Regions from separate parts of the Microbulbifer sp. 2205BS26-8 genome, predicted to be linked through region 3. Evidence: predicted binding sites of a transcription regulator. Region 3 holds the regulator's gene; each other region holds the start of a gene.

Region 1 (9,973 bases), on a different contig from region 3:
GTTATACAGGGACCTGAGGTTGCTTGAAATTGATTTGGATCAATTGCCAAACCTGCGCCCAGCCGGAAATTTTCCTCCAAACATAACCCTGAAAGTAGCGGCGGCCTGCCTGGCCGCCGTGGTGGGCTGATGAAATTCATTGCCTGTAGAAATTCAAACCGTGGATGACTGTGCCGGACAGTCCCGTTGACTCCGCGATTATTGTTTGCGACTCAGAATGAGAAAGTTTATCATTCGTATTTATTAGAAGTATCGTAACAGGAATCCGGAGTAGGCCATGCCCGCTTATCATCGCACTTTGCTGTCATCGGCGATTTTTGCCGCAGCCCTGCCAACCGCCTTCGCGGCCGAACCCCTGGCCGAGGGGTCCTTAAATGACGTTATCGAGGAAACGGTGGTTGTGGGCGTGCGCCAACGCCTGTACGACGCCGGTACCCTGCTGGACGCCATCCAGAAAACCGAGGTGGTGGATGAAACCCGCATAAAGGCCATGCAGGCGGTCAACCTGACCCAGGCCATTGAGAAATCCCCCGGCGTGCGGGTCTCGAACGAGTGCTCCATGTGCGGCGTGAAGCGCATTATGCTCAACGGGATGCGCGGTGAGCATTCCACCATCCTCACCGATGGGATCCCCCTGCACACCATGATGGCCGGCTACTATGCGGTGGACGCCCTCGCCACTACCGGGGTGGAGCGTATCGAAGTGGCGCGTGGCGCCGGTGCTTCGCTGCTTGCCCCCGAGGCCATTGGCGGCACCATCAACGTGATTTCCAAGGAGCCACAGGAAACCGGCTTCAATATCAACGCTTCCTGGGAGGATAACGACAGCTTCTTCGTCGGTATGATGGGCAGCCATGTCAGCGACGATGACCGCACCCGCACCAGCCTGGTGTACCAGGGTGACAAGCATCACCAGATGGACAACGATAACAACGGCGTCAGCGAAGCCCCGTTGCAGGAAAATACCAGCTACGTTGGCCGTGTCTCCCATGATTTCACTGAACGCGACAACCTGGTGCTGCGCCTGGCCTACACCGACTCCACCATCTTCGGCGGCCCCCAGGGCTATAGCATCGGCACAGTGCTGCGGGGTTTTGACGGTGTGGAATCCGAGCACCTGTTCGAAAATGACGATGTACGCGCCAAGTTCACTGGTAAACCCTGGGAGACCACCGAGTGGATCGATACAGAGCGCACCGAGGTTTCCGCCAACTGGCTGCGGGAATTCAGTGAACACTACAATGCCATGGTCACCCTGGCCTGGTCTGAACACCGACAGGATTCCTTTTACGAGGGGTTTGACTATGCGGCGACCGACCACCTCTTTTACTTCGACTGGCGCAACAACCTGATAGTGAGCGAGGCGCACACCCTGACCTTCGGTATGGATTTGCGCGACGAGAAAATGCGCTCCGATTCCGTTGCGGGTGCCGGGAGCGCCGACTATGTGGAGGACAGTTTCGACTACCGCACCGGTGGCGTCTACCTGCAGGATACCTGGCAGGTGTCGCCACAACTGGAAGTCGCCGCCGCGGTGCGCCTCGACAGGGTGCGCGCCGACTTTGTGGCGGAGGAAAAGCCCGGCACCGAGATTGAGGAGACCCTGCTGGTTCCACGGATCGATATGCGCTACCTGCACAGCGACCAATGGACATCGCGCCTGGCCTTTGGCCGCGGCTACCGCGCTCCGCTGTCTTTCTTCGAGACCGACCACGGTATTCTGGATGCCGGTGATGGCTTTGCCATCGAGATCGACAAACTGGAAAAGTCCCTCTCCGCAACCTACGCGCTGAGCTACGAGGGTGAACGCCTGAGTGGCACCCTGTCACTGGCACACACAGCCGTGGAGCATTTGGCTGCACTGGGAGAAACTGAAAACGGTGTGCCACTGCTGACACAGATGCGCGAAAGCGCGGTTGTCAGCGCTGGGGATATCAGTCTCGGTTACACCCTGAATGAGGCACTGAAACTCGCCGTTACCCTGGAAGGCTACGACTATGATCGCATTTTCAAGGAATCCTACGCCATAGCGCCCATCGAACAACGGGCGCTGTTCAGTCTGGACTATGGCAGCGGCCCCTGGATGCTATATGCCAGCGCCAGTTGGGTGGGCCAGCGGGACTTGGGGGATTACGGTTATGAGGGTTACAACCAGCCTGGCAGAGAGCGCAAGAGCGACAGCGCGGAAAGCTACTGGACCCTGGATATGAAGGTGGCCTTCGACGTGAGTGAAAACCTGAACGTGTATGTCGGCGGCAATAACATCACCGACTACACCCAGGTTAACGATGCGGAAACCCCGCTGTTCTGGGATGTCGGCGGCGCTTACGATGTGGCCTATATCTACGGCCCGCTGCGCGGCCGGGAATTCTATCTGGGCTTTGACTGGAACTGGTAGTAGTGCGCCGTTTTTTACCCCTGTTCCTGCTGTTTACCCTGTGCATACCGGCCTTTCCCGCTGCTGCGCAGGGCGCTTCGCTTTTGGATCTGACACTGAGAGACCTGGCCAGCCCCGGGCGTATCAGCCTTGCGCAGTACCAGGGGCAACCAGCGTTGATGGTGTTTTTTGAACCCGAGTGCCCCTGGTGCTTTCGCCAGGTGCGAGTGCTCAATCGGCTGTTGGCCCAATGCCCCGGTCAGTTTCAGCCCCTGGCGGTGGGCACCAACGGCTCCCGCAGGGCACTGATGGCGGAATACCGCAGGCTGCGCCCGGATTTTCCCGCCTTCCAGATCAGCAGTGCGCTGCTCGATACAGTAGGTACTATTCCCGCCACACCTTTCACCCTGCTGATCGACCGCCACGGCGCACCCGCGGGCTGGCTGAGGGGGTTTTTGCCCGAGGAGAAATTGATACCGGTTTTGGCGGCGCACCTGGGGGTTACTTGCGGCAGCTAACTGGTGTACAGGCCACCGTGCCCCGCGGCCCGCACGAAACTTCTCCCGGTGTGAATCCTTAGCGGGGTTATTTTCCGGTTTTGCCCACTCCCGCCTTCTCCTGCCGATGGGGCCTTTGCGGCCGGTAGACGCCCACATTGCGGTAGCCCTCGTCGAGCAGATGGGAGGCGTGCAGGCGGCTCATCACACCGCGGGCGCAATACAGCAGGTATTCCTGCGCCTGGTCCAGTTGGGCAAAGCGGTTGTTGAGTTGGTAGAAGGGAATGGTTTGTACTGCACCGTTTTCCAGTTCCAGCGGGTCCAGTTCCTCTTCGTCCGGGTGGCGGATATCGATCACTACCGCACTGCCGGGTTCCTCACGGATATCCACCTCCGGCGCCTGTCCGCCTACTTCTTCGATCACCTCGTCGATGTTCTGGATCACGCGGTTGCCGATGGCGCGATCGAGGACAGTGAAGTCGAAGCGGTTCTCCTCGCTTTCCACTTTCTCGATTTTGGCGCGGGTGGTGGGCTTTACCGAAATCACGCCGCAGTATTCTGGCATATTGGCGGCAAATTCTTCTGTGCCGATTGCCCGCGCAGTCCTGATAATGTCGGTCTTGTTGCTGGCAATCAGCGGGCGCAGCACCAGGGTATCGGTGACGCTGTCGATGACTGCGAGATTCTTCAGGGTCTGGCTGGAGACCTGCGCAATGGCTTCGCCGGTCACAAGTGCATCCACTTCCAGCTCTTTTGCCATCACACTGGCAGCGCGCAACATCATGCGCTTTAGGATCACGCCCATATAGGAGTCATCGACCCGTTCGAGAATTTCTGCCACTACCTCGTCGAAGGGCACAGTGACAAAGCGCACCCGGTGAGAGGCGCCGAACTTGTTCCACAGATAATAAGCCACCTCCTTAACACCCAATTCGTGCTGGCGTCCCCCCAGATTAAAAAACAGGAAGTGGGTGCGGATACCGCGTTTGATAGTCAGGTAGCTGGCCACGGTGGAATCGAAGCCGCCGGATACCAGCGACAGCACCGGGTCCTGGGTACCCAGAGGGAAGCCGCCGAGACCGGGGTGCTGCTTCTCAATGACATTGAGTTTGTCGTGGCGGATCTCCAGTTTTACCGTGATATCCGGATTTTTCAGTTTTACCCCGGCCGCTTCGGTGTTCCTGTTGAGGCCGCCGCCCACATACTGCTCTACATCCAGGGATTGAAACTCGTGTTTGCCGCTGCGCTTTACGCGCACGCAGAACGTCTTGTCCTTCAGTGCTGGGCCCCACACCGGCAGGGTTTTCTCGTAGATATCGTGCAGGTCGCCCAGGGGGAACTGGCGCACACGGGAGAAGTTGGCGATGCCGGGCGTGTTGGAGAGTACCTCCTCGATGCGATCACCCAGGTGGGCCACGGCGTCCGGGGCAATCACGTCGATCTTTTCCCAGTCCTTGCGCACCTGGATACGGTCGTCCAGTTGTTGTAGCAGGCGCTGCAGGTTGTCTTTCAGCTGGCGCGACATACGTTTGCGCACGGGATTGCTCTTGATGGTGATCTCGGGGAAAAACTTGACGACAAAGTGCATGGGAATTCGCCGGGTACTGCTGTTGATAGAAGATGCGACAGTATAAACCAGGCGGAGGGGACCGGGAGGTGCACTCAAGTGGTGCGCCTGTTGGCTCGGGATGTGCCATACTGGTGCACTTCTCGGTAGCTGCCCGGCCATAAGGCATCTATCCTGCCTCAGCCGGCCCGGCGACCGGGACCGTCGCCGTCAGGGCGTGGATGCCCTGATTTGGCACACTCCTTGCTTCATTTCACGCCAGGTACAGCGTGAATGCCGGCAGCAAAAGGCATAGCGACCAATTTTTTTCAAGACCTGGAGGGCTGCAATGTCAGTGAAAACGCTCGATTTGATCAATGAAAGTGAAGCCAAGTGGGTAGACTTGCGCTTCACCGATACAAAGGGAAAAGAACAGCATGTTTCCATCCCCGCGTCGGAAGTGGATGGTGAGTTCTTTGAAGAGGGCAAGATGTTCGATGGTTCCTCCATTGCTGGCTGGAAAGGGATCAACGAGTCCGACATGATTCTGATGCCGGATGACGAAACCGCTTTCCTCGATCCCTTTACCGACGAGAGCACGGTCATTGTGCGCTGCAATATCGTTGATCCCGTCACCGGTCAGGGCTATGAGCGCGATCCACGTTCCATCGCCCTGCGCGCCGAGGAGTACCTGAAGTCCACCGGTCTGGGTGACACAGCGATGTTCGGGCCGGAGCCCGAATTCTTCGTATTCGACGACATCACCTGGGGCGCGGAAATGGGTGGGGCCTTCTACAAGATCAATTCTGAAGAGGCGGCCTGGTCTTCCGGACACAGTTTTGCCGAAGGCAATATCGGTCATCGCCCGGGTATCAAAGGGGGCTATTTCCCGGTGCCGCCGGTGGATTCCCTGCACGATGTCCGTGCCGCCATGTGTTCCGCCATGGAGCAGATGGGCCTGCATGTTGAGGTACACCACCACGAGGTGGGTACCGCCGGCCAGTGTGAGATCGGGGTTGCCGCCAATACCCTGACGAAAAAAGCCGATGAGGTTCAGATTCTCAAGTACGCCGTGCACAATGTTGCCCATGCCTACGGCAAAACCGCTACCTTTATGCCCAAGCCACTGGTTGGTGACAACGGTTCGGGCATGCATGTACACCAATCCTTCTCGAAAGGTGGGGTCAACCAGTTTGCCGGCGACACCTACGCCGGCCTGTCGGAAACCGCTCTGTACTACATCGGCGGTATTGTGAAGCACGCCCGCGCCCTGAACGCGCTGTGCAACGCCTCCACCAACTCCTACAAGCGTCTGGTGCCCGGTTTCGAGGCGCCGGTGATCCTGGCTTACTCCGCGCGCAACCGCTCGGCGTCCATCCGCATTCCCTACGTGACCTCGCCCAAGGGCAAGCGCATTGAGACCCGCTTTCCGGACCCGACCGCCAATCCCTACCTGGCTTTTGCGGCACTGCTGATGGCGGGCCTGGACGGGATCAAAAACAAGATCCACCCCGGTGATGCCGCAGACAAGGACCTGTACGACCTGCCGCCGGAAGAGCTGGCCGAGTACCCCACAGTGGCCGACAGCCTGGAGGGGGCCCTGGACGCTTTGGACAGGGACCGCGCTTTTCTGATTGAGGGGGGAGTATTCACCGATGACGCGATTGATGCTTACATCGAGCTGAAACGCGAAGAGGTTGAGCGCCTGAACATGACCACCCACCCGGTGGAGTTTGATATGTACTACTCCGTGTAACGGCGACTGCGCACCGAGAGACTGTCGACCGCTTGGCGAAAAGCCCGCACTGCCCTGGCGCGGGCTTTTTTAATGGGGGTACACTGTGAACTGTGAATAGGGCAGCTTTCGCGCTGTCGTTTCAATCACGGTGTTGGGTTCTTGGCGGTGGCCGATTGTCCCGACTGGTTGCGCTCCGTCACGGGGCCTGTAAAGGGAGCATCCGCAGGTTGCGGTTGATCATCGCTATGGGAATTCCAAGACTGCTGCAGATACTGTTGCTCGCTGTGCCTCTGATGGTGTCTGCTGGCCCCGATGGCAGTAAAGAATCCGGTGCCATTTACAAGATCGTCGGCCCGGACGGCCAGGTGACTTTCAGTGATACCCCCCCGGTAGACAGGCAGGCAGAGAAGGTGGAGCTGGCGCCTATCAATATCCAGCCCATCACCCTGCCGCGTCCGTTGCCGATGCGCAAATTGTCCCCAAAGGCAGACAGCGGTGCGGGAGCGGGCCTGGGCCCGGTCTCTATCCGCATAGTCAGCCCCCAAGATGGCGCCACTATACCGCCGGGACAGCGCCTGGTTGCCCTGCAGGTGGACGTGCAGCCAGTCTATCCAGACGGCGCTCGTTTCTTTGCAGTGATCGACGGCCAGCCCTGGCGCGGCAGCTCCAGTGGTTCCGCCCTGGATCTCTCAATGCTGGAGCGCGGCAGCCACAGTGTGCAGGTGGTCCTCACCGATGCCAATGGCCGGGTACTGGCCCAGTCCCCGGCGATCACCCTGTATGTGCAGCGCCCCAGTGTCAACCTGCCCGCCAGGTAGGGGTGTACCGGCACTTGCAAAGCAGGCCGAAGGCATTCCCAACCCACACCGCCGCTAGCGCTGGCAGCGGAGTCTCCGGCATCCGGGGCCGTCCCAATCATTTCCTTTTGGTTGAATTTTGAACTTTGCACCGATATGGTGCATTCTCGCATTCGGGCGTTGTGTCGGGCTTCTTCGGAATGGGCATCGTGACGGGCTTAAAAAACGACACTGGCTGTAGATATCCCCAGGCAGGGATGACTTTAGGGCTATCCCTGTCCCCGTGCGCCATTTTGGTTTGCTTTTTGCACTGACCAAACTCAAGAGCTTGTGACACCGCGCGCAGAACACGGCGCCGGCTTGTGAATTGAACTGGAAACGACTGAATGCTGAATGACCGCCAGCTGCTGGACAACCTGACTTCCGCTGTGCTGATGTTGGATAGCGAATTGTCGCTGCGCTATCTGAACAATGCCGCCGAGGACCTGCTCAGTGCCTCCAGCGCCAGGGTCATCGGGTTGTCGCTGGATGAGGTGGTGCGCGAAACCGGCTCCTGGCAGGCTTTGCGGGAGGTGTTAGTAAAGGGGGAGAGGTATACGGTGCGCCGCGCCCATTGGCACCTGCACAACCGGGAAATGCGCATCGTGGACTACTCGGTAGCCCCGGTGTCGGAGCTGGGAATGCTCTTGGTTGAGGTGCAACCGGTGGAGCGGCTGTTGCGCATCGCGCGTGAGGATACGCTGTACAACACCCGCGAGACCACGCGCAACCTGGTGCGCGGCATGGCCCACGAAGTCAAAAACCCCTTGGGTGGTATTCGCGGTGCTGCCCAGCTGTTGCAGCGGGAGCTGCCGGACCCTGCCCTGAAGGAATATACCCAGGTCATCATTGAGGAGGTGGATCGCCTGCGCCAGTTGGTGGATCACCTGTTGGGTTCGCGCCAGCGCCTGAAGCTGATGGCCACCAATGTGCACGAGGTGCTCGAACGGGTGGCGCAACTGGTGGATGCGGAATGTGAGGGCAGGCTGCACATTTGCCGCGACTACGATCCCTCCATACCGGAAGTGCCGGCGGATCGCGAGCAGTTGCTACAGGCTCTGCTGAATATTGTCCGCAATGCCATGCAGGCTGTTGGCGAGGATTCCGGCCTCACCAGCGGTGAGATTGTTTTACGCACCCGCATACAGCGGCGTTTTACCATCGGTCGACGTCTCTGCCCACTGGTCTGCTGCATTGAGGTTGAGGACAATGGCCCTGGCATTGACGAGGCGCTCAGGGAGCAGATTTTCTTTCCCATGGTTTCCGGGCGCGCCGAGGGCACGGGGCTGGGGCTCTCCATCTCCCAGAACATCATCAACCAGCACGGTGGCCTGATCCAGTATGACAGCCGCTCCGGAGGCAGTGTGTTCCAAATCTACCTGCCACTTTCATCCAAATCCGCCAATACAGGGTGCTAGAGCATGAGTCATCGCGTTTGGATCATTGACGACGATAAATCGATCCGCTGGGTACTTGAGCGGGCGCTCTCACGGGCGGGGATCGAAACCCGGTGTTACGAGAATGGCAACCGCGCTTTGGAGGATTTTTACAACACACCACCGGATGTGGTGATCAGTGATATCCGCATGCCGGGCGCCGACGGGTTCAAATTACTGCAGCGCTTTCAGGAAGAGTACCCGTCGCTGCCCATTATTATCATGACAGCCCATTCGGATCTCGATAGCGCGGTGGCCGCTTACCAGGGTGGGGCATTTGAATACCTGCCCAAACCTTTCGATATCGACGAAGCTGTGGCGGTCACCCGACGCGCGCTGCTTCACACCAGCAGCCAAGGCCGTGGAGAACCTGTGGAGTTGGCGAAGGGTTCAGGTGGTGGGGAAATGATCGGCGAAGCACCGGCCATGCAGGAGGTGTTTCGCGTTATCGGGCGCTTGTCCCATTCAAATATTACCGTGTTGATCAATGGTGAATCCGGCACCGGCAAAGAGCTGGTGGCGCAGGCTTTGCACAATCACAGCCCGCGCAGGGATAAACCGTTTATCGCGCTCAACATGGCGGCGATTCCCAGGGACCTGATGGAGTCGGAACTGTTTGGCCATGAGAAGGGGGCCTTTACCGGTGCGGCTTCCCTGCGTGCCGGGCGCTTTGAACAGGCCAATGGCGGCACGCTATTTTTGGATGAGATCGGCGATATGCCGGCAGAGACCCAGACGCGCTTGCTGCGCGTGCTGTCGGACGGGGAATTTTACCGTGTAGGTGGCCATACGCCGGTAAAAGTGGATGTGCGCATCATTGCCGCCACACACCAAAACCTGGAAGCATTGGCACTGCAGCACAGATTCCGCGAAGATCTCTTCCACCGCCTGAATGTTATTCGCATCCATATTCCCAGGCTCGCCGATCGCCGCGAGGATATTCCCAGGCTGGTGCGCCATTTCTTTGATGCCGCCGCCAGGGACCTGGGGGTACAGCCCAAGATCCTGACGCGGGAGGCCGAGGATTGTCTCTCCGCTTACGACTGGCCCGGCAATGTGCGCCAGTTGCAAAATACCTGTCGCTGGGTCACCGTGATGGCCTCCGGCCGCGAGGTGCACAGGGAAGATCTCCCTCAAGAGTTGTTGTGCCACCAGGGTACAGATGCAGAATCGTCGCTCGACTGGGAAAAAAACCTGCGGGTTTGGGCGGACCGAGCTCTCACTGCCGGGCGGCGGGATATCCTCAGCGAAGCGGTTCCCGCCTTTGAGCGGGCACTGATTGAAATTGCACTAAAGCACACCGCCGGGCGCAAACGGGATGCAGCAGCGCTGCTGGGTTGGGGCCGCAATACCCTGACGCGAAAGCTCAAGGAGTTGGAGATTAGCGCTGTGGAAGCAGGCCCGCAATAACCATCCGCTGTGCCGGCTTGGTTGTTGCCGTTTTAAAAAACGTATCCCGGGCTGCCCTCGCTATGCCCTGTATGCACTTCTGTGAGCCGATCACGCACGACAGTCCGTACAAAAAAACTGTTCGTCACCGAGT
Region 2 (9,973 bases), on a different contig from region 3:
GGTTAATCCCCGGTCACCCGATTGGCCTCCTCCAGGCTGGTAATGCCCATAACCACTTTGCGCAAAGCCGAGGTCCTCAGGTTGTTGAAGCCCTCCTCGCGGGCCTGGTCGGCAATCTGAATCGAGTTGCCGCCCTCCATTATAATTCTGGAGATGCCATCGGTAATGCGAACCACTTCATACACCCCCACGCGGCCCTTGTAGCCTTTGGAACAGTGCTCGCAACCCACCGGCTGGAACAGCGTCCAGGTGTTTTTGGGGAGGGTCACTGCGGCAAAGCCCTCTGCCTCCAGTACCTCATGTGGCAGTGTGACGGGTTTTTTGCACTCATTGCACAGCCGCCGCGCCAATCGTTGGGCGATAATCACACTCACCGAAGTGGCGATATTAAAGGTGGGCACGCCCATATTCATCAGGCGCGTGAGGGTTTCCGGGGCCGAGTTGGTGTGCAGGGTGGACAACACCAGGTGCCCGGTCTGTGCGGCCTTGATGGCAATCTCGGCGGTTTCCAGATCGCGGATCTCCCCCACCATCACGATATCCGGGTCCTGGCGCAGGAAGGAGCGCAGGGCCTCGGCAAAGTCCAGTCCCACCTTGGCGGAGACATTCACCTGGTTGACCCCTTCCAGGTTGATTTCCACCGGGTCTTCCGCGGTGGAGATATTGCGTTCCGGGGTGTTGAGAATATTGAGCCCGGTGTAGAGGGACACGGTTTTGCCGGAACCGGTGGGGCCGGTCACCAGGATCATGCCCTGGGGCTGGGCCAGGGCGTCCATATACAGTTGTTTTTGCTCCTCTTCATAGCCCAGCGCATCGATACCCAGTTGGGCGGAAGAGGGGTCCAGAATCCGCAGCACGATCTTTTCTCCCCACAGGGTGGGCAGGCTGTTGACACGAAAATCGATGGCCTTGGATTTTGACAGCTTCATCTTGATACGCCCATCCTGGGGCACGCGCCGTTCGGAGATATCCATTTTTGACATTACCTTCAAGCGTGCGGAAAGGCGGGGTGCCAACTGGATGGGGGGTTTGGCCACTTCGTGCAGTACGCCATCGGTGCGGAAGCGGACCCGGTAGGTTTTTTCGTAGGGTTCGAAGTGAATATCCGAGGCGCCGCTGCGTATCGCATCCAGGAGTACCTTGTTCACAAAGCGTACAACAGGGGCCTCGTCACCGCCGGGTTCTTCGTCATCCCGCGCCGGCTCGTCGCTGCCTACCTCCAGGGCGTCCAGCGCTTCGTCGTCCATGCCCTCCAGGCCCGCACCCATATCGCTGTTATGGGACAGGTAACTCTCGATGGCTTTCGCCAGCTTGTCCGCCTCCACCAGCACCGCGTCGGTACTGAGGCCGGTATTGAAATTGATTTCATCCAGCCCCGCCAGGTTGGTGGGGTCTGCCACGGCCACAAACAGGCGGTTGCCGCGCTGGTACAGGGGCAGCGCAAAGTGTTTGGCGATCAGTTTTTCATCGACGACTTCCCTGGGGATCAGCCCAAAGTTGTAGCTGCCAAGCTCAAACAGGGGCGCGCCAAAGGCCTGGGCGGCAATTCTGGCAAGCTCGCGGGCCTTCACCAGTTTCGCCTCCACCGCATGCTGGGCAAAAGTCTGGTTTTCCCGCCGCGCCGCCTGGGTGGCGGCAGTGGCCGTGGTTGCGTCGATAACCTGGTCGGCCACCAGGCGTTTGGCCAGGCCGCTGAGGGGGGGAGCTGTCATGGAATACACCGCTGCAAAAGTTACTCAACCCTTGATAAAGAGGAGCGCCACTTTACCCCATTACTTCTGAGCGAGGGGCCAAAGGTCAAGGCCAAATATAGCGAAAGAACCCCTATCAGCCAAACCAAACTGTATTGGCCGTTAGGTAAAATATAAAATCAATTCGTTAAATATTGACAAATTTTGTCACTGATGGATGATTCTGGTCAGCTCTTGCTTGACGGGAAACGGTCGTAGACAGGATAAGTGATACAGGTCCCATTTACGCTAAAGGCCCGAGAGTTTCGCTTGCTGAAATTGGCACAATCCTTGTATCTTGTTTTGTGATTTCCTCACGGGATTCACCTTAATGACAAGCTTGTATGGAGACGGTTACAATGAAAAAGCAACAGGGTTTTACTTTAATTGAATTGATGATTGTGGTGGCAATTATTGGTATTTTGGCAGCGGTGGCATTACCTGCTTATCAGGATTACACCAAGCGCTCTCATGTTTCCGAGGGCCTTGCGCTCGCTTCCGGAGCTAAGGCCGCTGTTCAGGAATATTATTCTTCACAGGGAGCCTGGCCCGCTACCAACTCTGCTGCGGGGTTAGATTCGGCAGCCAAAATAAAAGGGAATGCAGCCACTTCGTTAACAGTTGGCGCTAATGGTGTGATTAGCGTTACCTTTAACTCTAAGGTTGCTGGTACTAGTGCGAATACTCTACAGTTGGTTCCCACCGACGAGGGAGGTTCAATTGCCTGGGCTTGTAGTGGTAGTGGTACTACTATTAACGACAAGTACTTACCTGCGCGCTGTCGTGGTTAATGGGAGCCTGATTTAAACTGGTTTCAATTGGGTTAAGTGGGCGCCATTGTGCGCCCATTTTATTTTGTAGCGCTGTATCGTATGTCTGATTTAAAGAAGGCTGTTTTATTGTCTTTCAGTTTGGTTTTCTCCTGCTGGATTTCCTTTGTGTGCTTTCAGCTTTTTAATGGAGGAAATATTGGGGTAGAAACCTCCTCGGAAACCCTGGATAGGGTCTGGGAATATTTCACAGTTTTTCAATTCAGTAAAGATATAGCTTGTTTTGTCTTTGTGCAGTTTGGCCTATGCCTGGTTTGGGGATCTATAATTCTGTTTTCTGGTTGGGGATTAAAATTTTGCATTCCTGCTCTTGGGTGGGGGGTGGCTTTATTCATCATGTTAGCGCTTTCCGCTGGCATTATCTTATCGCTTAATAGTATCTTATATCCCCTTTCTATATTTACCTTCCCGATAGCAAGCTTGCCCGTTTTAAATATAATTCTGTTTTTTTCTATAATTACACTCCTGGTGCTATTCCTCTTTGGGATTCGTATAGTATTTGGGGTTCGAGTTTTTTTGGGCATTCCGGTCGTATTGGTCGCCTTTTTCGCTGTTGAAATGTATGGCCAATTTGATGTTTCTGGGAATGCACAAATAGAGAAAGATTCAAAGCCAAATGTATTCATAATTGGTGTGGACGCAATGCGTCCTGATAAACTCGGTTACTTTGGTGCCGAGTATAAATTAACCCCTAATATTGACTCCCTGTTAGAGCAGGGCGAGGTTTTTAGTCGGGCCTATACCCCGGTTGCACGAACTCAAGTGGCTTGGTCTGGAGTTTTGACTGGTAAGTACCCGCTGAATAATGGGGTTAGGTTTAATCTCATGGAGAATGAATATATCCAAAAGGAAAGTTTTATAACGTTTGATTTGACTAAGTCTGGTTATAGGACAATTTGGGCTTTAGATGAACGAAGGTTTAACAATATTGATGAGTCTTATAGCTTTGATAAAGCTCTCGGGCCAAAAGTAGGGGCTGCTGACTTTGTTATTACCTATCTATCTGATAACCCGTTGGTGAATCTTCTTGGGGGCTCTTTTCTTGGGGATTATATTTTTCCATATATCTATAATAATCGGGGAAATTTTATAACATACGTTCCCTATAACTTTAATGATGAGATTGTAAGCGCTGTGGGTGAGGGAGGCGGGGCTGTATTTGTTGCTGCCCACTTTTGTTTGCCACATTACCCATTCTTAAACAATTTGATGCCTGATCTTGAGAGAGATTATCCAGGAATCCGCGAGAAAGCTGAGTTTGGTTATTTATCTATGCTTAGATTGGTGGATAAACAAGTCGGGGATTTAATTGAAAAACTCTCTAAGGCGGGGGCATTAGATAATGCACTTGTTTACTTGATTTCTGACCATGGGGAAAGTTTTCATGTGGCTGAAGACGGACTTATTCAAGGAAATCCAGCGGCAGTTTTCACTACAAACATCGGGGGGCATGGTACAAGTGTCTTGCTGAAATCTCAGAGTCAGGTTGTTTTGGCTAAAATTCGATTTAATAAGGGGGTTCCGAAGTCGCCAATTTTAAGGGTAAATGAAAGATTGTCTTCATTAGTGGATATTGCACCGGATATATTTTATGAATTGAATCTTGATTGGGATGATGGCCGCTTTGATGGTTTGCCCCTTTCTGAGAGTATTAAGGACAGAGTAATTTATTTGGAAAGTTCGTATTCTATAAATGCTATCAGCGGAAGTAGGGTTGATGCCGTTGCGGCGTTGAATGATGCCATTGATGGCTATCGAGTTGGCAAAGATGGCCGACTGTATTATAGTAAATCCACTTACCCAGAAACCTTAAAAGCTAAGCAAAGAGCTGCTATCCACAACGATTCACTGGTTGCGATCTTTCCTGACGAAAAGAATTATTTCTTTTATGTGGACCTGAAGGAAAATAAATGGTGGCCAGGAAGTGTGGATACTCCTTTCGATATTGGAGGAAAAAACTGGCGTTTGCCACTTTTGAAACTATGTGAATTTTATAGGAATGACCCTTATTTTGATAATCAAGCTATTTGTAACAGATTAACCGGTAAAAATCACTGATAAGCCGGTTTGAAAAATTCGTTTTTGAGATTGGTTAGGTTTTTTATTGGTTGGTTGAAAAGGTTGATTTAAATGCTTGGTAGTGTTTGAGAGCAAAGTAATGATACATAAACCTAGCTATTGCCTAAATCATGAAAAAATAGGTTATTATCCTCCGTTGTCGTCGTGATGCTGGAGAACATTGCTATTTAGTCTTGAAAACACAAAATCAAGAAAAAATCCCCTGTAAAAACCACACCCTGGAAGTCAGATCCTGAAAGACCCAGTAGAGCCCGCCGTTTTCGCCTTTCGCCATATAGTAATTCCGCCCGTGATGGCCGTGTTGCCACCAGTTACCATCGATCCGCTCCGGGCCCTGCAGCAGGTGCAACTCTCCACGGTAAAACAGCTTGTGGCCGCGGTGCACTAATGGGCTGGGGCGGGGCAGCAGCCAGTTGGGGCGGGGGGGATGACAAGGCGGAGGTGGGGGGCGCTTTTGCGCGCAACTGCCAGGCAGGGGCGGTATCCCGGCGCGCTGCCAGGCCCGCTCGGGCAGGCCGCCGTCCTTCAAGGCAATCGTGGACAGGGCCTGGTGACCCAGGCGGGCTTTGAGTTTGTCCAGCAGTGCCTGGCCGCCTTTATCAAGCAGTGCTTCTGTTTCCCGTGCCAGGGGCTCTGGCTGGCTGCACACCAGGCGCAGTGTGCGCACCGGGTGGGCAGGCGCTGCTTTTGTCAGTTGCAGCCTGGTTAATGTCAACAGGCGCTGGGGTGCCAGCGGAGCGCGGGGAGAGCACAGGTGGCGCTGCAGTGACTCGCACACTGCCCTGAGCAGGCGGCTGGCAGGAAACGGCAATTGCTCGCGGTTTTCTAGCGGTGTGCGAAGATACAGCACACTATGGCACCGGGCAGGGGGGTGATCGCCGTAGGCCGAATAATGCCGGCTGCCGTTTAGACGGGTGAGATGCTCCACAAAGGAGCGGCCAAAGCGGGAATTCAGCTCGGACAGGGGCATGGTGCGTAACTGACGCACCCGCCGGATACCGCAGGCATAGAGTTGGGTAATGGTGCGATGGTCGCAGTCGAGGAGTTTACTCGGGGCACTATCGATCCACTGTTGCCACTGTTGCGGGCTGGGCGCGCTATGGGTGTGTGCCAGCCACCGCCGGTGCGTTGGCAACTGGCTGAGCAGGCGCGCGGCACTGGGGTTGTGGCCGAGGCCCATGGACCCGTTGAGGTTCATCTGTTCCAGTGCCTGTTGCACTTGATCCAGCAGGGCCCTGAGCCCGCCGCGGGTTTTCAGGCAGCCACTCAAATCCAGCAGCAGGCAGGCCGGGCGGCAGCCCCACTGGGCCACTTGCGCCAACTGTTGCTGCTCCTGTGTCCGGTCCCGTTGCAGCAGTGGAAGACTACTAGTGCGCGCGCAGGCGGTGGCGCTACTGAGCCCCACGGCCACACCGCACTCTGCAGCGGGGCGGTTGCGGGCAACAATCCGCTGCTGTTCGACCACCGCCAGAGCCCCGCTCTGTTCCCCCTTTGTGGGGGTGGGATTGCGGGCTTCCAGGGGCAGTGTGGGCAATTGAATACAGAGCCAGAGCATGGCAGCGTCCGCGTTGTTGCCAGCTCAGTGCAGCGACTGTGCCGGGTGGGCGGCGCGGGCCAAATACAGGCGCTGGCCACTGGCAACACCGGGTTGTTGCAGCCGTTCCAGGACCAGCCGCTCGCCGTCGCTGTGCAGTTGCAGGCGCAGCCCGGCGGGGGAGGGGCTGAGCGATTCGGTGTGGGGGCGGAAATGAAAGTGCAGGCAGTTTCCACTGCGGGCGGCCAGTTGCAGGCGCTGCAGGTGTTTGACCGTGAAGGTGTGGTGGCCCTGCCAACTGACCAGGGCCGCGCAACTGCCGGAGCAGAGGGATTGCTCGATCGCCCAGCGGGTGTCTTGCGGCCCGCGGGGGTGCACCAGCCACAGCTTGTCCAGCGCAATGCCGCTGCGGGCAAGGGCGGGGGCAAAGGGGGTCCAGGGCGGGTTGACCAGCAGTACCTGTCCACCGCGCCGGGTCAGCCGGGCGAGGGTGGGCAGCAGCAGGGAGAATTCACCAATCCCGGCTTCCCCCGGCAGCAGTTCGGTGCTGGCACCGAGGGGCCAGCCGCACTGCGGGAGCAGGGCATCCAGGCTGGCGTAGCCGGTCGGGACAGCGGTGCGTTCGCACACTTTAGTTGTCAGTGGGCTATCCCCGTCCATGGCCCGGTATGCCGGCTGGCTGTCCAGGTTGCAGCCCTGCTGTAGAGTGATTGTGCTGTCCAAGTTTCCCTCCTCAATCCCGGCCCCCGCCCCAATGCAGGAGATGGGTTGTGTTTTTATACAGTAGTACTGTGAATTTATACAGTAATTGTCGATTGACCGCAAGTGCCGGCAGGGTGGATCGCCACTTTTTTGCCCAGAGCAAACCCGCTATGATTCCGTCCCTTTACCGATTGCGGATGCTTCTATCTAAGGGGGTACAGTGAGTATCAAGTCCGACAAGTGGATTCGCCGGATGGCCGAGCAGTACGGCATGATCGCGCCTTTTGAGCGGGGCCAGGTGCGCCAGGGAAAGGCGGGTGAGCGGCTGATCTCCTACGGCACCTCCAGTTACGGCTACGATGTGCGCTGCGCGGGGGAGTTCAAGATCTTTACCAATGTGCACTCCGCCACGGTGGACCCGAAGACCTTTGACGAAAACAGTTTTGTGGATGTGGAGGGGGATTACTGCGTGATCCCGCCAAACTCTTTCGCACTGGCACGCACGGTAGAATATTTCCGTATCCCGCGCTCGGTGCTCACCATCTGCCTGGGCAAGTCCACCTACGCCCGCTGCGGTATCATTGTCAATGTAACCCCGCTGGAACCGGAGTGGGAGGGGCATGTCACCCTGGAATTTTCCAACACTACCAACCTGCCGGCCAAGATCTACGCCAACGAGGGTGTGGCGCAGATGCTGTTCTTCGAGTCCGACGAAGTGTGTGACGTTTCCTACGCAGACCGCGGTGGCAAGTACCAGGGCCAGCGCGGCGTTACCCTGCCGCGCACCTGAGGCCCCGCTCTACCGGGTTCAGGGTCCGCGATGTGGTCGCCTGCCCAGCGGGGCCCGGCGCACCAGGTGCCGGACCCCGGCCGTTTCAACCTAATAGCGATAGTAACGGCCGCGATAGCGGTAGTAATCCCTGCGCTTTCTCTCTCGGTCGTAGAGGTAGCCGGCGCCGGCGCCGATCACAGCACCTGCAGCGGTACCTCCGGGGCGCCCGCCGCTGATCAGCGCGCCCGTTACGGCACCGATGCCGACCCCAGTCCCGATACGGCGGTCCGTATCGCTCATATTGGCACAGCCCTGGCCCCCGAGGCCCGCAGCCAATACCGCGGCCAGGCTGAGATGTTTGATAACTTTGCGTCGCATAGACACCTCTGGCATAAGTTGATTGAGGGTTATGGAGTCGGCGGATAGGGCCGAACAACGTCGCAGCCAGTGTAGGGTGGGGCCATTGCAGCAACAAATTGTGCTCAATCCAGGGCCTGTTGGAGTACAAAATACGAGTCGGGCAGAAGAGGATTCACGGCCGCCCGATACCAGCGGGTTGATGAAATTGGGAATAGGGATGTGGCGAGATTATTATTCCACTGCCGAGGCGTGCTTTGCGGAGCAAAGCCCAATAAAAAGCGGGCCGTAATGGAGACTGGACTAACCCGGAAATAGGCCCACAGCGGGTGACCACTGGTCTGAATGATTTCAGCGAGGTGACAGCGGGAGTAGAGCCAGTCAGCTTAAAGAGGGAGCGGTCGAAATGAATTCGGCCGCAAATTATTTTTTACCGGATGATTTGACCCCCGCACTGAATTTCCCCGTCCCATTTTCTGCGCTGCTGCCTTACGGCGGGTCTGTGCCCACCGTACCGTAATGCAGGCCGCGCACTCAGTGGTCCCTGGTGTACACCTTTTCCCCTTCCACCCAGGTTTCCAGCACCTGCGCGCGCCAGATTGCCTGTGGGTCTATGGCAAAAATATCCCGATCCAGGAGGATAAAGTCGGCAAATTTCCCCGGCGTGAGGTTGCCGATCACCATTTCCTGGTGGCTCGCATAGGCGGCGTCCAGGGTGAAAGCGCGCAGGGCCTGTTCGAGGCTCATGGCCTCCGCCGCGCGCCAGCCCCGCTCGGGTGCGCCCTGGCGGTCGCGGCGGGTGACCGCGGCGTGCAGGCCGAAGAGCGGATTGGCCGGCTCCACCGGAAAGTCCGAACCGGCGGCAATGGGGGTGCCCTGCTTCAGCAGGGTCTGCCAGGCATAGGCGCCGGTCAGGCGCGCCTCGCCGAGGCGCGCGCCGGCCATATTTTTATCGCTGGTGGCGTGGGTGGGCTGCATGGAGGCGATCAGGTTGAGGCGCTGGAAACGGGGGATATCCTTCACCTGGAGGACCTGGGCATGCTCTACGCGGTGGCGGTGGTCTTTCTGGCTGCTGGCCTTGTGCAGGGTTTCCAGGTGGTTCAGCACGATATGGTTGGCGCGGTCGCCAATGGCGTGCACATTGATCTGAAACTGGTTATCGCTGGCAAGTTTTAGCAGCGACAGCATCTCTGCTTCCGGGTAGAGCAGCAGCCCTTTCTCTTGCGGGCGGTCGTGGTAGGGTTCCAGCAGCGCGGCACCGCGGCTGCCGAGGGCGCCATCGGCGGACAGTTTGATACTGCGCATATAGAGCCGCTCGGAGGGACTGCCGATATGCCCGGCACGCAGAAGTTTGGCGTAGTTTTGGCTGTTAACCGAGAGCATGGGGTACATCCGCAGGGGGATCGCGTTTTCCCGCGCGAGTTCCCGGTAGGCCTGCAGGGTCTGCTCGTTAATGCCGGCATCGTGCACGCTGGTCAGTCCCACAGCCAGCGCCTGCGCAAATGCATCCTGCAGGGATTTTTTATCCTGGGCCAGGGTGGGTTTGGGGATCACCCGCTGCAACAGGCCCATGGCATTGTCGATCAGTATACCGGTGGGTTCGCCGCTGGCATCGCGCAGGATTTCCCCGCCCTCCGGAGCCGCGGTGTGCCGGTCGATACCGGCGAGGCGCAGGGCTTTGGAGTTGGCCCAGCCCGCATGGCCGTCCACGCGTCGCAGCCAGATGGGATGGTCGATGTCCAGGGTATCCAGTTGTGTGCGGGTGGGAAATTGTTTGCCGGGCCAGGTGACCTGGTTCCAGCCGCGCCCGAGCAGCCACTCGCCGGGTGCCAGCTGTTTGGCATACTGCTTGATGGATACCCGTGCGCTGTCGAGCGATTGGTCGCGCAAATCCAGCATCCGGTTCAACTGACCGAGCCCCAGCATATGCCCGTGGGCGTCGATGAGCCCGGGCAACAGGGTTTTGCCC
Region 3 (9,973 bases):
GCAACATCCTGTGCTGCGGACCAATTGGAAATTACCTTGTCGATATCGCCATGGGTCCGCATTGACTGGGCAAACTGACTGCGGAACGTTTTACCCAGATTGACCCCGTTGAGAATCACATTGATCAACTTCCACTGCCCCGCGCGATTGCGTACCAAGGTATAGGACACCTTGGTAATTCCCTCTTTACTGCGCACCTCCTGCAGGACATTGACCCGATTTCCGATGGGAACCGTTCCCGGATTCACCACTTTCACATCCAGATCACCAAAATTCGCCACTCCACGGGCAAATGTTGCTACCAGATCCCGACGGAACGTATTGGTAAAACGCGAGCGTTGGCTCGCTGTAGCCTGTTTGGCATAGCGCCCCATTACACCGATCGCAATAAAATCAAAATCCACAATCGGTATCAGCACGTTCTCTACGGCGCTGTAATATCTCTGCGGGTCACTATTGGCATATAGCGCATTCGAGCGAATCACACTCAACAATTGTTGGGATACCCCTTCGATCACCACATAGGGATTTTGAGCGGCATTCGCTGCAGAGCTTGCCGCAGATACCAGGAATGCGCAGAGCACACACTTTAGCCACTGTGACAAACCTTGCCGATCAATCCAAAATGATGTGTTCACAAAGAGTCTCCTGTTATCCAATTTTTCCTTGGACGCAAACAGCGTAAATAAGTGCCATATCGATCATGCCGCCCGATGCCTGAGAAGAAGGGCTTTGCCGTTCATCCATTGAATGACAAAGCTGACAGCAGCGGCGGCAGACTATACCATGACCGCGCCTGAAGATGTGGGGGGTGTACTGGAATGTCATTTGATCACCCCTCCCGGTTGTTCGGCGGGTTCCCGCGCCAGTAGCCCGCTAATAATATAGATTAGCACGACAGTAGAAGAGCAGGAGGGGGAGGAAAACCAGCCCGATCGGACAGCGTATCTCAAAGATTGCGCGATGCCGCTGGCAGAGACTGGTAGCACTATCACAAGTTGGCCACTTATTCTGGCAGTCCAACCAGTCTTTCAGCATCGATTGGATCACCGCTTTATTGAAAAACTACCGCAAATATGCGCTGATGCAGGTGTTTCCAGCGCTTTCACTGGTTCCAGACCAGGGGCGACACGTCCCTGTGTCAAATCGTTCCCGCAGCTTATCCTGGCTGGGGAAGATTACTATTTGTACAAACCTACGTAGATAGACGTTAGCAAACCAGAGGCATTTGATGACTCAGGATCTGATATTGCAGGCAGGGCGCCGCACCGTTCGCATGGAGGCAGAGGCTGTCGCCGGACTGGAAAACAGAATTAATGGCGACTTTCAACAGGCTTGCAGGATGATCTTGCAGTGCTCTGGCCGCACCATCGTGACCGGAATGGGAAAATCCGGGCATATTGGACGCAAGATAGCCGCAACCCTGGCCAGCACTGGTACACCGAGTTTCTTCGTTCACCCGGGCGAGGCCAGTCACGGAGACCTGGGAATGATTACCCGCGACGACCTGGTAGTCGCGATTTCCAACTCGGGCTCCTCGACGGAAGTACTCACCCTGCTGCCATTGCTGAAACGGCTTGGCATCCCAATGATCAGTATGACCGGCAAAGCCGACTCGTCCCTGGCTCAGGCTGCCGAGGTCAATCTGGACATCTCGGTACAAACAGAGGCCTGCCCGCTCAACCTGGCCCCTACTTCCTCTACCACCGTCACCCTCGTGATGGGTGATGCATTGGCAGTGGCCCTGCTTGAGGCCAGGGGATTTACCGCCGAGGATTTCGCTTTTTCGCATCCCGGCGGAGCCCTGGGGCGACGCTTGCTACTCAAAGTTAAAGATGTGATGCACGCCGGGAAAGAATTGCCCCGAGTGCACCCGGAAACCCTGTTGTCCAAAGCTCTTCTGGAAATGACCAGCAAGGGTTTTGGCATGACTACGGTTATCGACCACAGTGGGAAATTACTGGGTGTATTTACCGATGGCGACCTGCGCCGCGTAATCGATCAGAAAGTGGCATTTGACCAGGCGACCATGACGCAAGTGATGAGCCGCAGTCCGAAGACGGTTTCCGCCGAAACCCTGGCCGCGGAAGCGCTGAGAATTATGGAAGATTACAAGATCACCGCTCTTGTCGTGGAAGATGCAACCCATATTCCGATCGGCGTACTACATATGCACGATATACTGCGCGCCGGCGTCATCTGAAATAAACAATCCTGTACGGAGCGGAAAAGTGCCGCAGCCGTCGATAACCTACAAGGATACTCCAGTGATCCCAGAAGAACGATTAAACAGTGCATTGAAGCGCATTCGCTGGTTGGTACTGGATGTAGATGGCGTCCTCACTGACGGCAAACTCTACTTCGACAGCAGCGGTAACGAACTCAAAACATTCAGCACTCTGGATGGGCATGGCATAAAAATGCTACAGAAATCCGGTGTGCATGTGGTCATTATTACCGGCCGGCGCAGCAGTGTGGTCGAGCGCCGCGCACACGAACTCGGCATCAGCAAGTTGATCCAGGGTCGAGAAGATAAATTCAACGCCTTGCAGGAGCTTTTGGCCGATGAGCCCTGTCGGCTTGAGGAGATCGCCTATATCGGCGATGACTATCCCGATCTTCTGGTCATGACGCGCATTGGCTGTCCAATTGCACCGCCCAATGCTGCCCAACCCGTGCGCGAGCATGCTATATGGATCACGGATGCCTGCGGCGGTGAGGGTGCTGTGCGCGAAGTCTGTGATCACATCATGCGGGCTCAGGGGACATTTGATATGGCGCTTGCCCCCTACCTTGGAGAAGGTTGATGCGCCGCACTTGGCTGCCGTTACTACTGGTTATACTGCTGATCAGTGTGGGGCTCTGGTTCTCCGAAAGCCCGCCGGAGCAGTTGCTGAGCATCCGCCCCACGCCCCAACAGCAGGACCGCGCCGCCGAACTGATCATTCGCAACGCCAAGACCCGGCACTTTGATCAAGAGGGTAACTTGGCCTACCGGGTGGATGCCCAGCAGATTACCTACTACCAGTTCAAACGCCGTGACCGGGCCGACCTAACAGAGCCACGCCTGTTCTTCTACGAGGATGACCAACCAAAATGGCGCACTGAATCCAGGTGGGGTACCGTCTACAATCGCGGTGAACGGGTAGTCCTGGAAGGAGAAGTGGTGATTGATGAACTACCCGCCATAGGTGGTATCAAATTGGAAACACCCAGCATTACTCTCCTGCCAGACAGGGAGTTCGCCGAAACCGACAAAGTTGTTACTATCACCTCCGGCCCCAACCGTACCACCGGCAAGGGCATGCGCGCCTATCTGAGTGAAGACCGGGTGGAAATCCTATCGGACGTTAAGAGCAGCTATGACACCGACTAACCTATTCCGTCACCTGTGCAAGATTTCCACCGCTGCAGCCCTGTTATTCTTCACCGCGGGGGTAGATGCATTACCTGAAGACCGCGAACAGCGCGTGAATATTAGATCTGATGCGATGAATGCCGCTCTGAGCAGTAACCTGGTCGTTTACAGTAATAACGTTGTCATTACCCAAGGCTCCCTGAAAATACGCGCGGATCGTGTCGAGGTCTACTTCACAACCGACAAGGAGGTCCGGCGCGTCATCGCTGAGGGAAAACCCGCTCACTTCGAGCAGAAGATCCTCGCAGGGGAAAACCCCGTCAAGGCGCGCGCCCGGCGCATAGAATACTCTGTCAGCTCGGAAGAACTTCTCCTTACCGGCGAGGCCCTAGTGGACCGGGATGGCAATACCCTGGCAGCAGAAAAGATCAACTATGACCTCACCACCGAACAACTGAGTGCCCGGGGACAGACCGGGAAAGGTCGCGTGGAGATGATCTGGAAGCCGGAAAAGAAAGAAACCTCCAACAACGGGAGAGAGGGTCAATAGGTCCCTACCCGAGCCTGGATACAGTACTAATTCACTGTCAAACCTTTACCGGAAGGCACTCTGTGCCCACGGCAGGGAAAGATTTCGGAACACACTATGCCAACGCTCAAAGCGTTACACCTCGCCAAGCAGTACAAGAAAAGAAAAGTCGTTCAGGATGTCTCCGTCAGCGTCACCAGTGGTCAGATAGTTGGCCTTCTGGGCCCCAATGGTGCCGGGAAAACCACCTGCTTTTACATGATCGCTGGCCTGGTCCGGGCCAATACCGGGCGGGTATTAATCGATGATGAAGACATCACTAGCCTTCCCATGCATGGTCGTGCACGCAAAGGGATCGGCTATCTGCCCCAGGAGGCCTCAGTATTCCGCCGCCTGTCGGTGCGCGACAATATTCTCGCCATCCTTGAGACCCGTAAGGACCTGTCCCGCTCTGCACGCCAGCAGCAGGCCCAGGCACTGCTCAGTGAGTTCAATATTACCCATATCGAGCACAGTCTGGGGATGGCCCTCTCAGGAGGAGAACGCCGCCGGGTGGAAATCGCCCGCGCACTCGCCACAAATCCCAGGTTTGTATTGCTGGACGAACCCTTTGCTGGGGTAGACCCGATCTCGGTCAACGATATCAAGGACATTGTCCGCCACCTGCGCAACAGGGGTATTGGTGTCCTGATTACCGACCACAATGTGCGCGAAACCCTCGATATCTGTGAAACCGCCTATATCGTCAGTGAAGGCCATATTATCGCCGCCGGCACTCCGGAAGAAGTGCTCGTGAATCAGCAGGTGCGCGAGGTTTATCTGGGGCACGAATTTACCATCTAGAGGAAAAGCTGCCATTTTTGCGCTCAAATTCCACACTGGGCATGATTTATAGGCACGTTTATTGCTTGTGTTATCCCGGCAAGCGGGGTAGTCTGCGCCATTATGGGTAACTTTTGGTGAATACCGGCCACCTCGGTTTGTAGCGCCCCACTATGAAGCAGTCTCTTCAGCTTAAGCTCGGCACCCAGTTGACCATGACCCCGCAGTTGCAGCAGGCAATACGCCTGTTGCAACTGTCGACACTGGATTTACAACAGGAGATCCAGGCCGCTCTGGACGGCAACCCAATGCTGGAAGTCGAGACTGACGAGGTTCTCTCTACAGCCAATATCGCAGAGAGCAACGCCCAGCAGGAGCCGACAGCTGGCTCAGAAAGTGCAATCGCCTCCTCCAGTGGTGAGCACGAACTCAGTGAAGACAGCTGGAGCCAGAATATTCCCGACGAGTTGCCGCTGGACTCCCGCTGGGACGAAATCTACGGCAACTACAGCAGTGGATTCGATGGTGACAAATTAGAGTTTGAGCACAGTGCTCCCGGAGACAGTCTACAGGATCACCTGCACTGGCAACTCAACCTCACCACACTATCTGCGCATGACAAGTGGATCGGTGAAAACCTGATTGATGCGATCAAGCCCTGCGGACTGCTGGGAACCCCCATTGCACAGATCACAGCGTCCCTCCATGTTGAAGAGGATGAGGTCCTCGCCGTGCTCAAAGCGATCCAGCAGTTCGAGCCCACTGGTTGTGGCGCACGGGACCTGCAGGAGTGCCTGCTGTTGCAGTTGCAGCAGCTGCCAGCCAGCACACCCTGGCTTAAACAGGCCAAGGACATTATTGAACGCCATCTCAGTCTGCTCGGAAAACGGGACTTCCGCCAACTGAGCCGGCGCACAAACCTGAATGAGGCCCAGTTAGGCGCGGTAATTCGCCTGATCCAGACCCTAAACCCCACCCCCGGGGAGCGCTATGGCAGAGAGGAGACCGCCTACGTCATTCCTGACATCCTTGTTTCCCGCAAAGGGTTGCGCTGGCAGGTGGATCTGAATGGGGAAATCACCCCGAAAATCCGTATTAACAATCACTATGCCGCCCTGGTCAGGCGCGCAGATAACTCCAGAGAAAACAGCTTCCTGCGGGACCACCTCCAGGAGGCGCGCTGGTTTTTGAAAAGCCTGCAGAGCCGCCACGATACCCTGCTCAAGGTGGCGACCTGTATTGTTGAGAAACAGCAGGGATTCCTCGAAGAGGGTCCCGAGGCCATGAGGCCGATGGTACTGGCAGATATTGCCAAAGCCATTGGCATGCATGAATCCACTATCTCCAGAGTCACCACCCAGAAGTACATGCTGACTCCCCGGGGCGTTTACGAGCTCAAATATTTTTTCTCCAGCCATGTCAGCACCGATTCCGGCGAGGACGCCTCGTCAACCGCCATTCGCGCAATGATTCGCAAACTGATTGATACCGAAGCCCCACGCAAGCCCCTTTCGGATAATAAAATCGCCCAGGAACTCGACAGGCAGGGAATCAAGGTAGCACGCCGCACAGTAGCGAAATACCGGGAGTCCATGGGAATCCCCTCTTCCAGTGAGCGCAAACGCTTAGCCTGACCCACCGCTATCCATTCTTAACGGCAATGCTGCCCAGCGCTCGGTTTCATTACACCCCCAACTGGCAGTGGCCGACTGCTCGACCCAGAGTTCACATGCAGTCACAAACTGACTGGCGCCCTGTAGGTTTTATCCCCCAACCAAAACCCAAACTTTGAGTATATGCTTCCATTCTGGCCCACTTCCTAGTAGGGTTGCGGCCCGAAAGGAAGCCGTTTGCCGGTATGCAGTGCACTCGGTAAGGAGAAATCCATGCAGATCAACATTAGTGGTCACCACGTCGATATCACCCCCCCCATGCGCAGTTACTGCGAAAACAAATTGGAAAAGCTGTCTCGGCATTACGGCAACATTACTAACGCCCAAGTCATCCTATCCGTTGAAAAACTGATCCAGAAAGCCGAAGCCCGGGTACATATCAATGGTCATGACCTCTGTGCAGGCTCTGAGGATAGTGATATGTACGCGGCCATTGATGCGCTCGCGGACAAACTGGACCGCCAACTCAAAAAGCACAAAGAGAAGTTGCAAAGCCACCGCTGAATTATGACACTCGAAGCATTACTTTCCCCCCACCTCAGCTTTTGCCATCTGGCAGGGAGCAGCAAAAAGAAGTTACTGCTCAATATTGCCCAGGCAATCGCCGAGCAATATTCTCAACATGACGCCGATACCATCTTCAATCAGTTGATTGCCCGCGAGCGCCTCGGCTCCACCAGCATCGGGGAGGGTGTTGCCATACCACACTGTCGCCTGCCTGGTTGCAGACAGCCTATTGGCGTGCTCTGCACCATCAAGCCTGCAGTAGATTTTGACGCTACAGATCGCCAACCTGTGGATTTACTGTTTGCCCTGCTGGTACCTGAAGATGCAGAGCAACAACACCTTGAGACACTTGCACAAATCGCCGCCCTGTTTTCCGATAACCAGATAAAGGATAAGTTAAGGCAGGCGAAAACCAGTGATGAACTCTATGCGCTGGCCTTAGACAGTGCCGCAGCCGCCTGAACTGAACACTAAACTTCAGCCCAAGCAACCCATGCCCGGTGGAAACGGCGGTATGTGTGCACCACAAACCGCAAGTAAACAGTGATACATTGTTTCCAATTTACAACGCCAGTGTGCCGACCTCACAAAGGGACTCTCTATGCGCTTGGTGATCATCAGCGGCCGTTCCGGCTCCGGTAAAAGCTCAGCTCTCCAGTTGCTGGAGGATGTGGGATTTAACTGTATTGATAACTTGCCGACCAGCCTGCTGCCCCAACTGGTCAAATGGGCTGGAGACCAGCCACCACAGGAAAATACCCGTTTGGGCCTGGGCATTGATGCCCGTAACCTGTGGCAGGATATCAAACAGGCGCCTCAGGTGATTGAATCCCTGCGAGCAAATGAAGTGCAATGCGATGTGATCTATCTGGATGCGCGCGAGCCGATACTGGTGCAACGTTTCAGTGAAACCCGTCGCAAACATCCCCTTAGCAATAACTGCACTCATCTGCTCGAAGCCCTCAATCAGGAGAGGGAACTGTTGTCCCCTATCGCAGCCATGGCAGATATGGTGATCGACACAAGCAGCCTGAGCCTGCACGAACTGCGTGAACTGGTTAAAAACCGGGTGGTTGGCAAACAGTCCAATGGCATGGCCATTCTATTTCAGTCATTTGGCTTCAAGTACGGTGTACCGGTAGACGCGGACTTGGTATTCGACCTGCGCTGTCTTCCCAATCCCTATTGGGAGCCGGTCCTGAGAAAGAAAACCGGCAGGGACCCCGAGGTGAAACAATTTCTGCGCGCCCACCCAGAAACCGATAAGATGGAGGCCGACATCACCCAGTTCCTGCAGCGATGGCTGCCTTCCTACCAAAAAAGCAATCGAAGCTACACCTGCATCTCCATTGGCTGTACCGGCGGACGCCACCGCTCGGTGTACATGGTGGAACAATTGGCCAAAACCTTCTCACCGCAATTCGACAGCTTGCAGATCCGCCATCGCGAGCAACGGAGATAGCTATTCCATTGCGCGAAAGTCCCCTATGCATAAACAGCAACTCACCATTATCAACAAGCTCGGCTTACACGCTCGCGCAGCCAGCAAACTCGCACAAACTTCAGCGCGCTTTTCCTCCGATATCCAGGTGCATTGCCAAGGTAAATCCGTCAATGCCAAAAGTGTCATGGCGCTGATGCTACTCGCAGCGGGCAAGGGCACCGAGTTGACATTGGAAATTAACGGTCCCGATGAAGACGAAGCACTCAGCGCCATCTGCAACCTGATCTCGGATCGCTTTGGCGAAGCCGAGTAGACTGCAAAGACAGGTACCACTGGCTTGCGCCCCCCGAAGCACATAAAATCGCCGCAGCTTTATCCCGGCGGCTGCCGCCTTTCCAACCACTGCAGTAAGGATTCGTTGTGTCCAGCCCACCCCAAGCCGAAATCAAGTTCCGCGCCCAAAACCAGCTGAGCGCGCTGTTTGCCGCGCTCGATAGCGGCACAGGGCAGGAAGTCCGGCGCATGCTCAAAACTCTGACACCCCAGAGCATCGCGCAACTGCTGGAAAGTTCTCCCCCCCGTATCCGCCAGGTTCTGTGGGGCCTTATCGACCGGGATATCGAGGGTGAGGTACTGCAGGAGCTCAGCGACGAGGTGCGCAGCCAGATCCTCAACACCATGGATACCGAGGAAATGGTGGAGATCATGGAGGGGTTGGATGCGGACGATATCGCCGACATCCTCCAGCAACTCCCTGAGCGCATCGTCGCAGAAGTGCTCTCATCCATGAGCGAGACGGACCGCCTGCGGGTGGAGAGTGTGCTCGCCTATGATGAGAATACCGCCGGTGGCCTGATGGACACCAACACCATCTCGGTGCGCCCCAACCTGAGTCTGGATGTCGTCCTGCGCTACCTGCGCCGCCACGAACAACTCCCGGAGTCCACTGACAGCCTGTTCGTCGTAAACCGCAAAGGGGAATATATCGGCCTGCTACCCCTGTCAAAACTGCTTACTACAGATCCTTCGGTCACGGTGCGCGAGGTGGTCAATACCGATGTGGAACCCATCCCCGCGGATATGCCCGATACCGAAGTTGCCCGACTGTTTGAGAAATACGACTGGATCACGGCTCCGGTGGTGGATGAAGAGAACCGCCTGCTGGGACGCATCACCATTGACGACGTGGTGGATGTGATTCGCGAGGACGCCGACCACTCGCTGATGAGTCTCGCCGGTCTGGATGAGGAGGAGGACACCTTTGCGCCCGTACGGCGCACCGCGCGCAGGCGCGCACTATGGCTGGGTATCAATCTGCTAACCGCCCTCCTCGCCTCCTGGGTGATCAGCCTGTTTCAGAATACCCTGGAGAAGGTAGTGGCCCTGGCTGTACTGATGCCCATTGTCGCCAGTATGGGCGGCGTGGCCGGCAGCCAGACGCTCACCGTCGTTATCCGGGGCATGGCACTTGGGCAAATCGGAAAAAGCAACTTGAACTGGCTGCTCTCCCGGGAATTGGGTTCGGCCGCCCTGAATGCCCTTCTCTGGTCTCTGGTGATTGGACTGATCGCCGCTCTGTGGTTTGGCGACATACACATCGCTCTAATCATTGTCGCGGCGATGGTGATCAATCTGATCAC

Evidence for each region. The regulator sigma-54, encoded in region 3, starts transcription at its own class of promoters, with help from an activator protein. The targets are predictions, from matches to a motif close to TGGCACANNNNTTGCNNT.
Region 1: the regulator sigma-54 is predicted to act here: its motif matches at 7,250-7,267, upstream of glnL (nitrogen regulation protein NR(II)).
Region 2: the regulator sigma-54 is predicted to act here: its motif matches at 2,011-2,028, upstream of Q5Y71_RS04525 (pilin).

The regions. Positions count from the first base shown of each region.
Region 1 is NZ_JAVAMR010000006.1:49,076-59,048, reverse strand. It holds gene Q5Y71_RS03510 (TonB-dependent siderophore receptor) at 278-2,398, shown strand; gene Q5Y71_RS03505 (hypothetical protein) at 2,401-2,895, shown strand; gene thiI (tRNA uracil 4-sulfurtransferase ThiI) at 2,963-4,462, opposite strand; gene glnA (glutamate--ammonia ligase) at 4,770-6,176, shown strand; gene Q5Y71_RS03490 (DUF4124 domain-containing protein) at 6,404-6,976, shown strand; gene glnL (nitrogen regulation protein NR(II)) at 7,342-8,412, shown strand; gene glnG (nitrogen regulation protein NR(I)) at 8,416-9,840, shown strand; gene Q5Y71_RS03475 (symmetrical bis(5'-nucleosyl)-tetraphosphatase) at 9,931-9,973, opposite strand, start outside.
Region 2 is NZ_JAVAMR010000008.1:47,606-57,578, forward strand. It holds gene pilB (type IV-A pilus assembly ATPase PilB) at 3-1,712, opposite strand; gene Q5Y71_RS04525 (pilin) at 2,090-2,521, shown strand; gene Q5Y71_RS04530 (sulfatase-like hydrolase/transferase) at 2,603-4,618, shown strand; gene Q5Y71_RS04535 (DNA polymerase Y family protein) at 4,827-6,194, opposite strand; gene imuA (translesion DNA synthesis-associated protein ImuA) at 6,219-6,896, opposite strand; gene dcd (dCTP deaminase) at 7,096-7,665, shown strand; gene Q5Y71_RS04550 (glycine zipper domain-containing protein) at 7,756-8,025, opposite strand; gene Q5Y71_RS04555 (amidohydrolase) at 8,539-9,973, opposite strand, start outside.
Region 3 is NZ_JAVAMR010000014.1:41,948-51,920, reverse strand. It holds gene Q5Y71_RS07065 (phospholipid-binding protein MlaC) at 1-638, opposite strand, end outside; gene Q5Y71_RS07060 (KpsF/GutQ family sugar-phosphate isomerase) at 1,232-2,203, shown strand; gene Q5Y71_RS07055 (HAD family hydrolase) at 2,268-2,807, shown strand; gene lptC (LPS export ABC transporter periplasmic protein LptC) at 2,807-3,376, shown strand; gene lptA (lipopolysaccharide transport periplasmic protein LptA) at 3,363-3,908, shown strand; gene lptB (LPS export ABC transporter ATP-binding protein) at 4,005-4,730, shown strand; gene Q5Y71_RS07035 (RNA polymerase factor sigma-54) at 4,883-6,343, shown strand; gene hpf (ribosome hibernation-promoting factor, HPF/YfiA family) at 6,596-6,886, shown strand; gene ptsN (PTS IIA-like nitrogen regulatory protein PtsN) at 6,890-7,351, shown strand; gene rapZ (RNase adapter RapZ) at 7,491-8,351, shown strand; gene Q5Y71_RS07015 (HPr family phosphocarrier protein) at 8,377-8,646, shown strand; gene mgtE (magnesium transporter) at 8,754-9,973, shown strand, end outside.